DNA from 2 places in the Citricoccus sp. NR2 genome. Region 2 is predicted to be linked to the other one. Evidence: riboswitches for the same ligand, from Rfam matches in the RefSeq annotation. Region 2 holds a riboswitch; the other holds the start of a gene.

The links. Region 2 has a riboswitch for thiamine pyrophosphate ahead of O1A05_RS04315 (3-oxoacyl-ACP reductase). Riboswitches for the same ligand answer to the same signal wherever they lie in the genome.
Region 1: it holds a riboswitch for thiamine pyrophosphate, as region 2 does, so the genes downstream of both, O1A05_RS02460 (MFS transporter) here and O1A05_RS04315 (3-oxoacyl-ACP reductase) in region 2, are expected to answer to the same signal.

Annotation. Positions count from the first base shown of each region.
Region 1 covers NZ_CP115154.1:522,273-530,014, forward strand. Annotated here, with positions in the region: gene O1A05_RS02440 (universal stress protein) at 1-877, opposite strand, end outside; gene O1A05_RS02445 (anti-sigma factor) at 962-1,741, opposite strand; gene O1A05_RS02450 (sigma-70 family RNA polymerase sigma factor) at 1,738-2,298, opposite strand; gene O1A05_RS02455 (DUF3817 domain-containing protein) at 2,518-2,994, shown strand; gene O1A05_RS02460 (MFS transporter) at 2,937-4,382, opposite strand; TPP riboswitch at 4,373-4,465, opposite strand; gene O1A05_RS02465 (acetate/propionate family kinase) at 4,553-5,707, shown strand; gene O1A05_RS02470 (DUF445 domain-containing protein) at 5,836-7,143, shown strand; partial or broken gene O1A05_RS02475 (IS110 family transposase) at 7,363-7,742, opposite strand, start outside.
Region 2 covers NZ_CP115154.1:932,020-939,761, forward strand. Annotated here, with positions in the region: gene O1A05_RS04305 (DedA family protein) at 1-60, shown strand, start outside; gene O1A05_RS04310 (formate--tetrahydrofolate ligase) at 103-1,800, shown strand; TPP riboswitch at 1,887-1,995, shown strand; gene O1A05_RS04315 (3-oxoacyl-ACP reductase) at 2,047-2,877, shown strand; gene thiM (hydroxyethylthiazole kinase) at 2,877-3,686, shown strand; gene thiE (thiamine phosphate synthase) at 3,683-4,417, shown strand; gene thiD (bifunctional hydroxymethylpyrimidine kinase/phosphomethylpyrimidine kinase) at 4,396-5,283, shown strand; gene O1A05_RS04335 (inositol-3-phosphate synthase) at 5,258-6,343, opposite strand; gene O1A05_RS04340 (glycosyltransferase family 87 protein) at 6,504-7,742, shown strand, end outside.

The DNA of each region.
Region 1 (7,742 bases), 410 kb from region 2:
CCAGGGCGGTGGCGGGGGCGGCGTCGAAAAACCGCCAACGCACCGGAACCGAGGTTTTCTCGGCGACTTTGCCCGCAATGAGTTCCAGCCGATCCGCGAAATCGCGGCGCATCTGCGGCACCTGCGCCCCGTAGATCGGCGAGACCGGACCCCAGGCGGTGGCGGAGAACCGGTGTGCGGCCACCAGCGTGAGGGTGTGACCCAGCTGCGCGGCGTACTCCGCGGCCACCAGGGCCAGGGTGATCGGTTCGGCCTGCAAGTCAATCCCGACGGCCACGCTGCCGGAGAAGTCCATCATCTTCTCGACGTCGTCGCCGGCATCCGCGGAGGCGTGGGCGCCGCGGGCCAGTCCGTCTCCGCGCTCGGCCGCGGCTGCATCGAGTGCGGCTTTCAGATCTTCGCTGAGCAGGTCTGCCGCCGAACTGGGCTCTGCGTCGTCGTGGGGTCCAGTGTGTCCCGGGATCACCAGGGTGGGGCACTGCCCGTGGGCGGCCACCGAGGAGGACACGCTTCCCATGAACCGGCCCGAAATCCGGCCGCGACCGCGCTGACCCACCACGGTGAGATCGGCGGTGGCGGAGGCTTCGATCAGAGCCTTGGCAGCATCGCCCTCCACCACGGTGGTGGTGACCCGGCGTTCTTCGTCCTCGCTGAGCCCGGCCGAGGCGACCGTCTCATCGAGGGCGGCCCGGGCCAGGGTACGGGCGTCTCCGGCCCGGGAGGCAGAGGCGGCCGCGGGGGTGTACCCATAGCCGGGCTCCGTATAGGCGGCGACCGCTTGCAGGGCGGCGTTGCGGCCCCGGGCCAGGGTCAGGGCATGGTCGAAGGCGTGCAGACTGTTCTCGGATCCGTCAATTCCCACCACAATGTGTCCCATGTCACCAGTCTACTCACCGGGGCGGTTTCGGCCAGGGGTGGTCAGGGCTCGCCGGGGCTGGGCTGATCAGGGTGTTGTTGGGGCTTAGCTGGACTGCGTCTCGACGGCGAGGATCGGATCGGTGGTGGGCTGCTCCGAACCGCCTGCGGGCTCCACCGTCAGCGCCACGACCGCACCGGCCGGCACGCCGTCCAGCGGCATGAGCACGCGCCCGTCGTGAATCTCCACCAGACCGTGCGAGGCCGGGGCGTCGTCGCCGTCGATGGTCCACAACTGATAAGCGCGGGCCTCTCCGGGGCTGGGCACGGCCTGCCCGGTGAGCACCCCGGCGCCGTCCGAGCCGAGCGCAATCTCGAGGGTGCCCTGCTCGGGGAGCTCGGCGGTGAAGTGCTGGGCGTCCGGGTCCTGGAGCACCTGCTCGAGGGCGGTGTACTGATCCTGTTCGGTGATGGAATCCTGATTGAGCGCGGTGATCCCCCACCAGCCGCCGATGGCCAGGCAGACCGCGGCCGCGGCGGCCAGCGCCCAGCCCCAGCGGCGGGACTGAGGTGCGGACTGATCTGCGGGCTCGACGTGGGACTGTTCTGCGGAGGATATCGCGCCGAGGACCGACTCGCGCAGGGATGCGGGCGGCTCCACGGCCAAGGATCCGGCGAGCCGATCGGTGACCCGCTGAAGCTCGTCCGCCTCGGCCCGCAACTCCGAGTCCCGGGCAAGCACCCGTTCCACCAGGGCGCGCTCCTCGGGGTCGACGGCGTCCACCGCCCAGGCGCCCAGCAATGCGGCAGCACGCTCGCGCTCGTCGCGCTCGTCGTACTGGTCATGCTGGTCGTGCTGGTCGTGCTGGTCATCGCGGCCGATCATCGTTTCACCCCCAAACAGGTTGCCAAGCGTTTCAGTGCGGTGCGGATGCGGGACTTCACGGTGCCCTCCGGCGTGCCGGATTCCTGAGCCACCTCGCGGTAGCTGTGCCCCTGGTAGTAGGCCAGCTGCACGGCCTCGCGTTCGGGCGCGCTCAGCCCCTCGAGACAGCGGCGCACCGCGGCGGCGTCGTCGCCCATCACCACCATCTCCTCCACCTCCGCGACCACCGGCACCGCACTGCGGACCCCCTCGGCGTGATCCCTACGCCGCTGCGCCTGCACGGAACGCACGACGTCGACGGAACGCCGGTGGCTCATCGTCGACGCCCAGCCCAGCACGGAGCCGCGCGCCGGATCGAACCGGTCGGCGGTACGCCACACCGCGAGCAGCACCTCCTGCGCAGTTTCCTCCGCCAGGCTGCGATCGCGCAGCACCCGCAGCGCCACACCGAACACCACCGGGGCCAGATGATCGTAGAGCGCCCGGAACGCGTCCTGGTTGCCGTCGGCGCACTGCGCCAACAGCTCCCGGAGTCGCTCGTTCACGGGGTCGCTCATCCTCTCACCCTAGTGCAGTGCACCACCGGTACTGTCATCAGGGGTTCGGAGCCGAAGCAAAACCGGATGAGTCCGGATGAGTCGGGGCCAGTACAGCCGGGTTCTGGCTCTGCGCGAACAGGGGCGGGATCGATGCGAGCGCGCAAACCCCGGAACCGTAGACTTGCCGGGACGTCACAGCACCGCCGCTATACCGTCGCCGCACCGATGAGGAGTCCCGTGTTTCGCACGCCGCACACCCTGTTCCGCACCCTAGCCATCGCCGAGGCGGGCTCCTGGACCTTGCTGATCGCGGGGCTGATTCTGCGCGCGAGCCTGGGATGGGACCTCGCGGTCACCCTCGGCGGCGGCATTCACGGTTTCGTGTTCCTCTCCTATGCGACCACCGCGGTACTGGTTTCCAAAAACCTGCGCTGGAGCCCGAAGGTATCCGTGCTGGCGATCGGCAGCGCCGTCGTCCCCTACGCCACAGTGCCCATGGAACGGTGGCTGACCCGACGCGGACTGCTCGACGGCGCGTGGCGGCGCACCGCCACCGAGGATCCGCGCGACCGCACGTGGCATGACCGATTGATGCGAGTCGTGCTCACCCACCCGGTGCTCAGCGGTGTGGTGGCCCTGGCCGCGGTGGTGGTGGTCTACGTGGTGTTGCTGATGCTGGGCTCACCCCTGGACGCCATCCGCGGCGAAGGCTGAGCAGCCGGTCCAGCCAGTCCAGCACTGCGATAGGCGACGGCATCGAGATCATCGTCCAGCTCGCCCGGTCCCAGCCGCGGCCCGAGTGCGGCACCGATCATCAGCAACACCCCGCCCAGACTCAACAGCGCCATCACCGATCCGTGGCGGCCCAGCAGCGGCTCCAGCCACGGCAGGTAAAACGGGTACAGCGCCGGCAGCACCAACGAGAGACTGTAGCCGGCACCGTACCCGGTGGAGCGCACCGCAGTGGGGAACCGCTCGGACAGATACGCAGCCACCGGCCCATACGCCGACACGGTGACTACCTGCAGCACGGCCGCCCCGGCCGCCGCCATTTCCCACGATGCAGCGTGCACGGTGAGCCACCACAGTCCCGGCCCGACCACGGCTGCCACCGCGCCCCAGCACAGGAACAGGGTGCGCCGACCCACCCCGGTGGAGAGGTGCCCGGCCACCGCCATCACGATCGCCTGCGCCACCGAGGCCAGCCCCATCACCACGGGCACCGCCGTCGGGTTCAGCCCCGAATCGGTAGACAATCGCTCCGTGAGCAACAGCACCGTGGTGTCGGTGAGCAGCCAGAGCCCGGTCATCATCACGAACACCTGCCAAAAAGCACCCGCCCACCGGCCCATTAGCAGCGCCCGCATCCCGGTTCTCCCGGTGTTCGGCGCCGTGCCCTGGTTCCCCGTCTCCGTAGCGCGCACCTGATGAGCGTGGCGGTGGAACACCGGGGCATCCACCACATGACGGCGGTAGTAAATCAGCATCCCGATGGACAGTCCGGCACCGATGCCGAACAGCAGCCGCCACCCCCACGCTGCGTACTGGTCCGGGCCGAGCACCGCGAGCAGCCCCGCCACCGAAAACGCAATCGTGGCCTGCGCCCAGGGCGCCATCGACAGAATCAGGCCGCTCATTAGTCCGCGACGCCGCCCCGACGACCACTCCATGGCCAGCGGAATCGCGGCAGAATATTCACCCGCCACAAAAATGCCGCCGATAAACCGCAGCGCCAGAATCAGCGCCACCGTGCCCGGGCCGAGTAGCTCGTGGGTGGGCATCACCGCGATGGCGAGCGCGCAGGCTGCGGTACCGGCGATGGCGATCCGGGTGGTGCGGGTGCGGCCGAGCCGGTCGGAAATCCGACCGAAAATGATCCCGCCGAGGGGCCGGCCCAGCAGCATGGCCACCATAATCAGCGCGCCGGTGGAGGCTGCGGCCCCGGGGCCGGCGAGCACCAGCATGGCCGGGGCCAGCGCCGTCACGGGGAGAAAGACGTGGATATTGTCGATCCCATTACCCACCACCCCCGCGCGCAGGGCCGGGTGCGATAGCCCCGGGTCAGAAACCGGGGCAGAAACGGGGTCAGAAACGGAAGTCATGCGGACATCCCTTCGCTAGTTCGAGCTAGATCAGGTTCCACGGGTGTGATCTCAGCGCCCTTCGCGCACCCCGTGTCCGCGGCCCAGTGTAGCGCAGCGCTTCCCGCCCTACACTGGTGCCAGACACCCACCCGGCCCGGCCGGTCCGCCCGACCCCCTCAAGGAGCGCCATGCTGATTCTCGTCATCAATTCCGGTTCGTCGTCGTTGAAATACCAGCTGCGTGAGCTCACCGACGACGGCGTCGATACGGCAGAACCGGTGGTGGGGAAGGGACTCATCGAACGCATCGGCCAGCCCGGATCCGCTATCACCGACCACGCCCAGGCCCTCGAGCACGTCGCCGCCGAACTGGAGGACGTGCTGGACGGACGCAGCATCGACGCCGCGGGCCACCGGGTGGTGCACGGCGGCGAACGCTTCTCGGCCCCGGCCCTGGTGACGCCCGAAGTGATTCGCGCTATCGACCGGCTGGCCCCGTTGGCCCCACTGCACAACCCTCCGGCGGCGCAGGGGCTGCGCGCCCTGAGCGCCCAGTGGCCGGACCTGCCGCAGGTGGTGGTGTTCGATACCTCGTTCCACCAGACCATGCCGAGGCAGGCCTGGCAGTACGCCGTGCCCACCACGTGGTACACCGACTACGGGATCCGCCGCTACGGGTTCCACGGCACCAGCCACGACCTGGTGACCGGGCTGACCGCCGAGCACCTGAACATTCCCCGCGAGGAGTTCCGCGGGATCATCCTGCACCTGGGCAACGGTGCCTCGGCGACGGCGATCCGCGACGGGCGCTCCGTGGACACCTCCATGGGATACACGCCGCTGGCCGGGCTGGTGATGGGCACCCGATCGGGTGACCTGGACCCCTCGATCGTCGCGCACCTGTGCAGCGCGCACGGCTACACGGTGGAGGAGATCGATCGGGTGCTGAACCAGGAATCCGGGCTGCTGGGCATGACCGGGCACACGGATATGCGGCAGGTGCTGGAGGCAGCGGAGTCCGGCGACCGGGAGGCCGAGGCCGGGTTGCAGGTGGCGTCTTATCGGCTGGCGAAGTACATCGGTGGTTACCATGTGGCGGTCGACGGCGCGCAGGCGATCGTGTTTACCGCCGGCATTGGGGAGAACGCCGCACCGTTCCGCGCCCGGGTGCTGGATCGTCTCGGCGCCCTGGGCGTGGAGTACAGTGCGGAGGCGAATACGCAGCGCTCGGATGCGGTGCGTACCATTTCCACGCCAGAGTCCCGGATCCCCGTCGTCGTCGCGCCCACCGATGAGGAGCAAGCCATTGCCGCCGCCACCGTGGAGCTCGCTCTGCGCCGGTAAAAGTGAGGTAAAAGTGAGGTAAAAGTGCCCTGCATCACAACATAGGGCGGAATGTCTGCATCACCGAGCCTCCGCCCGGACCCGGGGCGTACCCGCGCCCACACCCGCCCGGCCACTATCCTGGACGCATGACCCTCACCCCCGCGTCGCCCGCCACGGGTTCTCCCGCGCCTGCCCTTGCCTCCGGCGCCGCCGTCACCGATGAGCAGCGCGCCGCCGCCCTGAAGCGGATGAAACTCGTCGCCACCTCGGTCCTCGTCGTCCTCGCCGTGATTTTCGTGATCGCCTTCATCTACGAGGACCGTTACCCGTGGCTGGGGTACGTGCGCGCGGGCGCGGAGGGCGGCATGGTGGGCGCCCTGGCCGACTGGTTCGCCGTCACCGCTCTGTTCCGCCACCCGATGGGCCTGCCCATCCCGCACACCGCCATCATTCCGCGGAAGAAAGACCAGCTCGGCGAGTCTTTAGGATCGTTCTTCCAGCAGAATTTCCTGGAATCCGAGGTGATGGATGAGCGCCTCTCCAGCCTGCGCCTCGCCGAGAAGGTGGGCGGCTGGTTGTCTACCGAGGAGAACTCGACGCGGGTGGGCGCCGAGGCCGCACAGGCCGCCTCCGGGGTGCTGCGTGCGACCGACGACGACGTCGTCCAGGATGTGATCTCCACCCTGGTCCGCGATCACGTGGTGGCCCCCGAATGGTCGCCCACCCTGTCTGCATTGCTGCAAAATGTGATCGACGCCGGCCACCACCGCCCCGCTTTCGAGCTGGCCCTGGACCGCGCCACCGACTGGGTGCGGGCCAATCAGGATCTGTTCATTTCCGCGGTGCGTTCCCGGTCCCCGCAGTGGATTCCCGACGTCGTGGACCGCAAACTCGGCGAGCGTATCCACACCGAGGCACTGAATTACCTGCGCGCGGTGAAGCGTGATGAGCACCATGAGCTACGCCGCTCCGTAGACACCTGGTTGCACGGTTTCGCCGCGGATCTGACCGACGACGCCGACCTGCGCGCCAAGGTGGAGGAGCTGAAGGTCTCTCTCTTTAACGATCCGCGCCTGGCCGAGCTGGCCTCGCAGGCCTGGGCGACGGCGAAGGCTGGACTGTTGGAGCAGTTGGCCAGCCCAACCTCGGACCTGCACCACGCCCTGGTCAGCGCGATCCGCGATCTGGGCGTGCGCCTGCAGACCGACGCCCAACTGGCCGAGCGCGTCGACACCATGGTGCAACAGGCAGCACACTGGGCGGCCAACAACTACGGCCCCGTGCTGGTCGACATCATCGGCGAGACCATCCACCGCTGGGACGGCAAACAGGCCGCTCGCACCATCGAGCTCTTCGCCGGTCGCGACCTGCAGTTCATCCGCATCAATGGCTCCATCGTCGGCGCCCTGGCCGGGGTGACCATCTACACGCTGGCCCACCTGCTCCTGGGGTAGCCCCGCTTATCGTGATGCTCCTATATGGTGTCAAAGCGTTTGTAGGAGGTACTTTCGGTACTGCTTTGTGAAGTGATCATCTCGGCTTTGGCCGCGTTCGATCCGGGAGATCTTCCCCGGCGAAGTATCGAAGTGATCAGCGACCTGTGTCAGGGTCAAATGTTGCTGATGCCGCAGTGGGCGAAGGTCGTCTGAGGGCGGGACTTGATCAGGGTCAAGAATCAATGTGTAGACCTCGTTAGCCACATATCTCTTCAGACATCGCATGATCTCCCTGGTTCCCTTTCCCTCAGCGGTGCGGCGTTCAACATAGCGACGAGTACGTTCATCGTTGCCCATCCTGACCATCACGATCCGGTGCAACGCCCAATTCGCTTGCCGATCCCCGCCTCGGTTGAGGCGGTGACGCTGTGTCTTACCGGAAGAAGCCGAGATCGGACTCACACCACACAATGCTGCGAAAGCAGCCTTGGACTTGACCCGTTCCGGATTAGCCCCGGCAGTGACAAGTAACTGGGCCGCGGTGATCGTACCGATCGCTCGAGCCTGAGTGAGCTCCGGAGCCACCCGAACCGTCAGCACCTCCAGCTCCTCGACCG
Region 2 (7,742 bases):
GTGGGGTCGCTGGAACGTGCCGGTGCGGAGGTGTCCGACGCCGTCGAGTCACCCACGTGAGATCGGACACATCCGCAGGTGCCTGACCGTTAGACTGGCGTCATGAGTGACGCAGAGATGGCGGCATCCGTGACCCTGCGATCCATGGCGGAGATCGCCGAGCGGGCGGGAATTCCGCAGGACGCCCTGATCCCCTATGGTCGGCATGCCGCGAAGATCGACGTCGCGCGCCTGGGGGAGCTGGATGCGGCGGATAAGCCGGAGGCCTCCGTGGTGCTGTTGACCGCTATCAGTCCCACCCCGGCGGGCGAGGGCAAGACCACCGTGACGATCGGCCTGGCTGACGGGCTGCGCCGCACCGGCAGCAACGCCATGGTGGCGCTGCGCGAACCCTCGATGGGCCCGGTGTTCGGGATGAAGGGCGGGGCCACCGGTGGCGGGCGCGCGCAGGTGGCCCCGATGGACGCGATCAACCTGCACTTCACCGGGGACTTTCACGCCATCACCTCCGCCCACAACCTGCTGTGCGCGCTGATCGACAATCACCTCCACCACGGCAACGAGCTCGACCTGGATCCGCGCACCATCACCCTGCGCCGCGCCCTGGACGTGAACGACCGCTCCCTGCGCCAGGTGGTGAACGGGCTGGGCGGTCGGGCCTCGGGAGTGCCGCGCGAGACCGGTTTCGAAATCACGGTAGCCACCGAAACGATGGCGGCGTTTTGCCTCGCCGCCGACCTGGAGGACCTCACGGAGCGACTGGGTCGGATCATCATCGGGCGGACCCACGACGGCGAGGAGCGCACCGTGGCCGACCTGGGAGAGCAGGGCGCCCAGGGGGCTATGGCGGTGGTGCTGAAAGACGCGGTGCTGCCGAACCTGGTGCAGACCCTGGAGGCCACCCCGGCGGTGGTGCACGGCGGACCGTTTGCCAATATTGCGCATGGAGCGAATAGCATCATCGCGCTGAACACCGCCCGCCGGCTCGCCGACGTCGTCGTCACCGAAGCGGGGTTCGGGGCGGATCTGGGCGCGGAGAAGTTTATGCAGATCACCGGGCCGACCGCGGGCGCAATGCCCAACGCCGTCGTGGTGGTGGCCACCGTGCGCGCGCTGAAATTCAACGGGGGCATGGGATTGGCCACGCTGAACGATCCGGGCACGGCCGGCCTTGAGGAACACCTGGCCGCACTGGAGGCCGGAGTCGTCAATCTCGGCCGCCACGTGGAAAACATGCAACGCTTCGGGGCGCCGGTGGTGGTGGCCATCAACCGCTTCACCCAGGACGACGACGCCGAACTGGCTTGGCTGCAGGACTGGTGTCGGGACCAGGGGGTGGCCTGTGCGGTAACCGAGGTGTGGGCACACGGCGGGGCGGGGGCCGAGGAGCTCGCCGGGCACGTGCGCGCCGCCCTGGAGCAGGGGCGCACCGCCGAGGGGCTGTTCACGCCCGAGACCGGGGCGCGGGAGAGGATCGAGCGGATCGTCACCGAGATCTACGGTGGGGCCGGCGTGGAATACTCTGCGCTCGCGGCGCGGCAGCTGGCTGACCTGGAAGCTGCGGGTGAGGACCGGGTGCCGGTGTGCATGGCGAAAACCCCTTACTCGTTCTCCGATGACCCTGCACGGATGGGGGCGCCCGAGGGCTTCACCGTGAGCATCCGGGAACTGCGACGGCGACCGGGTGCGGGATTCCTGGTGGCGCTGACCGGGCAGATCCTTACCATGCCCGGGCTGCCGCGCCGTCCCGCCGCCGACGGGATGAGCGTCGTCGACGGTCAGATCTCGGGGCTGAGCTGACCCGCAGCTGCGGCTCGGTGTTTGCGCCGCAGCAGTAACCTGGCCGGCGCCCTTCCGCGCACTGGGCCTGGTGGCCTACAGTGGTGGGAAGTGACGCGGGGTGCCGCCGATCCTTGTGGGATCCGGGCGGCTGAGATAACACCCGTTGAACCTGATCCAGTTCGTACTGGCGAAGGGACGTCCACAGCGAGGTGTCGGTTTGCGCATCCCGGTGGTCTCTCTTGGCCACCGTCAGAAAGGCCCACCGTGACCTCAGCTACCGTCGCCTCTCCTCCCACCACCCCGGGCACTGCGTCCCGACCGGTTTCTGCCGCCCCTGACCTGAGTGACCGCATCGTCGTCGTCACCGGAGGCGCTCGCGGCCTGGGCCGCCACCTCACTGAGGCGTTTCTCGAAGCCGGAGCGCGGGTGGTGATCGGGTACCTTTCCAGCCGAGACGCCGCCGAGGAACTAGTGGCGCGGCACCCGGATCGAACCGTGGCCGTCCGGGCTGATGTGCGCCACCGTGACGAGGTGCAGGCCCTGGTGAGTGCCGGGCGTGAGCGGTTCGGGGTGCCGGTGAACGTCGTCGTCAACAATGCCCTGGTGAACTTCTCCTTCAACGGGGACGCGCGGCCCAGCGTCGAGCAGATCACCGGCGCGGATTTTGCCCGCCAGTACGAGGGCGCGGTGGAGGGTGCACTGCACCTGATCCAAGCGGCGCTGCCGGACTTTGAGGAGGCCGGGGAGGCGCGGGTGATCAATGTGGGTACGAATCTGGTGCAGAATCCGGTGGTGCCATACCACGACTACACTGCGGCGAAGGCGGGATTGTTGGCGCTGACCAGGACGTTTGCCGCCGAGTTGGGTCCGCGCGGGGTGCGGGTGAACATGGTTTCCGGCGGACTGCTGCGCAGCACGGATGCGTCGTCGGCCACTCCGGACGAGGTGTTCGACGCGATTGCCGCCGCCACGCCGCTGCGCGAGGTCACCACCCCCGCCCAGTTCGCCGACGCGGTGCTGTTCTTCGCCAGTGAGGGATCCCGGGCGGTCACCGGGCAGAACCTGGTGGTTGACGGCGGGCTGGTGATGAACTGATGACGACGTTTCCCGAACTGGATCTGCTCCGCGAACGGGCGCCGTTGGTCCAGTGCCTGACCAATACGGTGGTCCAACAGATCACCGCCAACGTGTTGCTGGCCGTGGGTGCGGCCCCGGCGATGGTGGCGCACCCGGTAGAGGCCCCCGAATTCGCGCGGGTGGCCGACGGGGTGCTGGTCAACCTCGGCACCATCTCCGATGCGACAGCCGACGCGATGCGTGCCGCGGTGGCTGCCGCCGGCGAGACCGAGACTCCCTGGGTGTTGGACCCGGTGGCGGTGGGTGGACTCAGCGTGCGCACCCGGCTGGCTCACGAGCTGGTGGAGGGGCGGCCGAGCGCGATCCGCGGCAACGCCTCGGAGATCCTGGCGCTGGCCGGGGCCGGTTCCGGGGGCCGCGGGGTGGATGCCACCGACGCCGTCGATACCGTGCTGGACTCCGCCCGGGCCCTGGCCGAGCGCACCGGGGCCGTGGTAGCGGTGTCCGGACCGAGTGACGCCATCGTCTCGCCGGGGCGGGTGAGCCAGGTGACCGGCGGGCACCCGGTGATGCAGCAGGTGATCGGCACCGGATGTTCCTTGGGCGCGGTGACGGCGGCGGCCCTGGGGGCCGTGCGTTTCGGAGTGGAGGTTCACTCCGATCACGACGCCGTGCTCGCCGCCCACGCCCTGCTCTCCGCGGCGGGCACCCTGGCGGCCGAGACCACTGTGCGCCCCGGTAGCTTCAGCGTGGCCTGGATGGATGCCCTCCACGAGCTCACTCCGGAACGGGTCGGCGAGCTGGTCACGGTGGAGGAGCGCGCATGAGCCCCCGCGAGCGGGCCGAGCGCGCCGCCGCCATCGACTGGTCGCTCTACCACGTCACCGACACCGGGTACTCCGGCGGCCCGGCCCGAGTGCCCGAGGTGGCGGCCGCGGCGGTGGCTGGGGGTGCGACCGTCATCCAGGTACGCGACAAAACCCTCGACGACGACGCCCTGATCCAGCTGGTGCGCGCCTGCCGGGTCCGCATCGTGGAGGAGGTGGGGGTGGCCCGTTTCGAACAGGTCCCCCTCTTCGTCAACGACCGGCTGGAGGTGGCCCGCGTCACCGGCTGCCACCTGCACGTGGGCCAGTCCGACGATTCCGTCGCCCGAGCCCGTGGCGTCCTCGGCGAGAAAGTGCTGATTGGGCTGTCCACTTCTTCGGCAGCTGAGGTGGACTCTGCTGCCCGGGCCGAGGGCGATGCCCGCCCGGATGTGATTGGCATTGGCCCCGTCTGGGTCACCGCCACTAAGCCCGACGCCGCCGAGCCTTTAGGGATCGATGGCCTGCGAGATCGGCTCCGGGTTCGCGACGCAGCCTGTTCCCAGCACCCCGAGGCGCCCGCACTGCCCGCGGTCGCCATTGGCGGCATTGACCGAGAGCGCGCCCGCTCGGTCGCGGCCACCGGAGTCGACGGGATCTGCGTGGTGTCCGCGATTGCTTCCGCGCCGAGCCCGCGTGTTGCCGCTGCTCGACTGCGCGAGGAGGTGGCATGCGCCCGCCCACAGCCTTGACCATTGCCGGCTCGGATTCCTCCGGGGGTGCGGGCATTCAAGCCGATCTGAAAACCTTCACGGCCCTGCGCGTGTACGGTGCCTCGGTGCTCACCGCGCTCACCGCGCAGAACACCCAGGGCGTGCAGCAGGTCATCCCGGTGGCCCCGGCCGACGTCGTCGCTCAACTCACCTCGGTGGTGGATGATGTGCCGATCGATGCCACGAAGATCGGCATGCTGGGCAGCCCGGAGGTGGTTGCCGCGTTGGCCGAACTGATAGCCCGTCGGCGTCAGGATCTGGGCACCCTGGTGGTTGACCCGGTGCTGGTGGCGACGTCTGGTGATGCGCTGACGTCGGACGATGCCGCCCATACCCTGCGCGAATTACTGCTGCCGCTGGCGGATGTGCTGACGCCGAATCTACCCGAAGCCGCCCGGTTGCTGGGCACCGAGCCCGCCGTGAACCGGGCACAGATGGTGGAACAGGGTCGGGCGCTGCACGAGCTGGGTGTGCCGGTGGTGGTGATGAAGGGCGGGCACCTTGCCGCGGCTCTTCACGACGACGCCGGCTCATCGGAGGTCACCGACGTGGTGGTGCACCGCGACGGCGTCACCGAACTGAGTAGCCCGCGAGTTACCACCCGCAACACGCACGGCACCGGCTGCACCCTGTCGTCAGCGATCGCCGCCCACGCCGGGCGCGCCTGCCATACCGGGGGCCGACTCGAGGTGCCGGAATGGGTGGACGCGGTGCGCGCCGGACGCGACTACCTGCACGAGGCGCTGGTGGCCGCCGCGGACTGGCAACTGCCGGTGGCTCCGGAGACCGGTCACGGCCCGGTGAACCACCTGCACGCGATCAGCGCTCGATCTCCCCGCGAATGAAGGCTTCCACCAGCTCGTGCGCTTCCTGGTCGTGGTGCTGCACGGGCGGGGACTTCATGAAGTAGGACGACGCCGAGAGGATCGGACCGCCGACGCCACGGTCGGCGGCGATCTTCGCGGCGCGCACGGCGTCGATAATCACGCCGGCCGAATTCGGGGAGTCCCACACCTCGAGCTTGTATTCCAGCGAGACGGGGGCGTCGCCGAAGTTCCGGCCCTCCAGGCGCACGAACGCCCACTTGCGGTCGTCCAGCCAGGCCACGTAGTCGGACGGGCCGATGTGGACGTCGTCGTCGGCCAGTTCGGCGCGCACATTCGAGGTGACAGCCTGGGTCTTGGAGATCTTCTTGGACTCCAGGCGCTCGCGCTCGAGCATGTTCTTGAAGTCCATGTTGCCGCCTACGTTGAGCTGGTAGGTGCGGTCCACGGTCACGCCGCGGGACTCGAACAGCGCAGCCATGGTGCGGTGGGTAATGGTGGCGCCGATCTGGGACTTGATGTCGTCGCCTACGATCGGCACGCCAGCGTCGGTGAACTTCTGCGCCCACTCCGGGGTGCCGGCAATGAACACGGGCAGAGCGTTGACGAAGGCGACCTTCGCATCAATAGCAGCCTGTGCGTAGTGCTTAGCGGCCTGCTCTGAACCCACGGGCAGGTAGCAGACCAACACGTCCACCTGGCGCTCACGCAGCACCTCGGCGACGTCGACGGGCTCGGCGTCGGACTCCTCGATGGTCTCGCGGTAGTACTTGCCCAGGCCGTCCAGGGTCGGGCCGCGCTGCACACTCACGCCGGTCGCAGGCACGTCAGCGATCTTGATGGTGTTGTTCTCGGAGGCGCCCAGCGCGTCCGCGATGTCGAGTCCGACCTTCTTCGCGTCGACGTCGAACGCAGCCACGAACTCGAGATCCGAGACGTGGTAGTCGCCGAACTGTACGTGCATCAGGCCGGGAACGCTCTCCTCGCTAGAGGTCTCGCGGTAGTACTCCACACCCTGGATGAGGGACGTGGCGCAGTTGCCCAGGCCTGCGATCGCAACGCGAATGGGGTTCTTCGACACCGGTACTCCTTTGGCGACGGCGACGTTGCCGTTGATTGATGTAGACGAAACGTGGAAACAAACCTTTCTTACTGTACGCCTTCTGGTGTAGTTAAGCGCGCGCCGCGTGAGTGATGACACGTTCAGGATGAGATCGACCGCCGGTGTCTAGACTGGCGGCATGCCCGAGTCACCTCCCCGGCGCCTGCCCGCGGTGTCACCCACCCAGGACGACAGTCTGCTTGCCGCGCTGCGCCGTGGCATCGGCGGACCCGTGGGTGCGCACACGGTTCCGGGCCGGAGCGCGGCCCGCTTTTTCACGCCTTTTCGGGTGCTGATTCTGCTGACCACCCTGGCCGCCGTCGTCGCCGTGTTGCAGAAATCGTTCTGCCGGATCAACGGCTGGGGCCAGCCCGATGTGTACTTCGCCGGCTGTTATTCCGACTGGACTGCCCTCTACGCCGGGCGCGGCCTGGCGGAGAATGCTTTGGCCCCTTTCGCTGACGGCTCCACCTTCGAATACCCCGTGCTGGCCGCGCTCGTGGCCTCCATGACGGCAATGATCGCCCAGACGCTGCCCAGTTTCGGGGCGTCCGCCTCGCTGATCTACTTCGATGTGAATTTCTTGTTCGTGTTCGCCTTGTGGGTGGTCACGGTGATAGTCACGGCCCGGTCCGCCGGGCGCCGGTATTGGGACGCGGCCATGGTAGCGGTGGCGCCCGGAATCATCCTGGCCGGCAGTATCAACTGGGACATGTGGGCGGTGGCCCTGATGATGCTCGGGATGTGGTTGTTTGGCGGAGGCAAACCCGGCTGGGCCGGTGTGATGCTGGGTCTGGGTGCGGCGATGAAAGTTTTCCCGATGTTGCTGTTGGGGGCGCTGCTGATCTTGGCCGTGCGGAGTCTACGCTTCGCCCCGCTGGCCTGGACGGTGCTGGGCGCCGTCGTCGCGTGGCTGGTGGTGAATCTGCCGCTGATGATCGCCAACCCCGAGGCCTGGTCGCTGTTCTACACCTTCTCCTCCGAGCGCCCGCCGGGGTGGTCCTCTATCTGGCAGATCTACAACGAGGTGCTTCCCGATGGTAGCGCGCTGGCGGTGACGGGAGCGAGTCTGGGCACGTTGTCGGTGGTGTCTTTCGTGCTGTGCTGTGGCGGAATTTTCCTGCTCGGCGTGTTGGCTCCCCACCGGCCTCGTTTCGCTCAGTTGGCACTGCTGATCGTGGCCGCGTTCATCCTGTGCAACAAGGTCTATTCGCCTCAGTTCGTGTTGTGGCTGGTGCCGCTCGTGGCGTTGGCTCTGCCGAATTGGCGGGATTTCCTGATCTGGCAGTTGGCCGAAGTTCTGCATTTTTTTGCCATCTGGGCGCATCTGTCTTCGCAGGTCTCGGGACATGAGAACGTGCATCAGTTGGACTCGTCG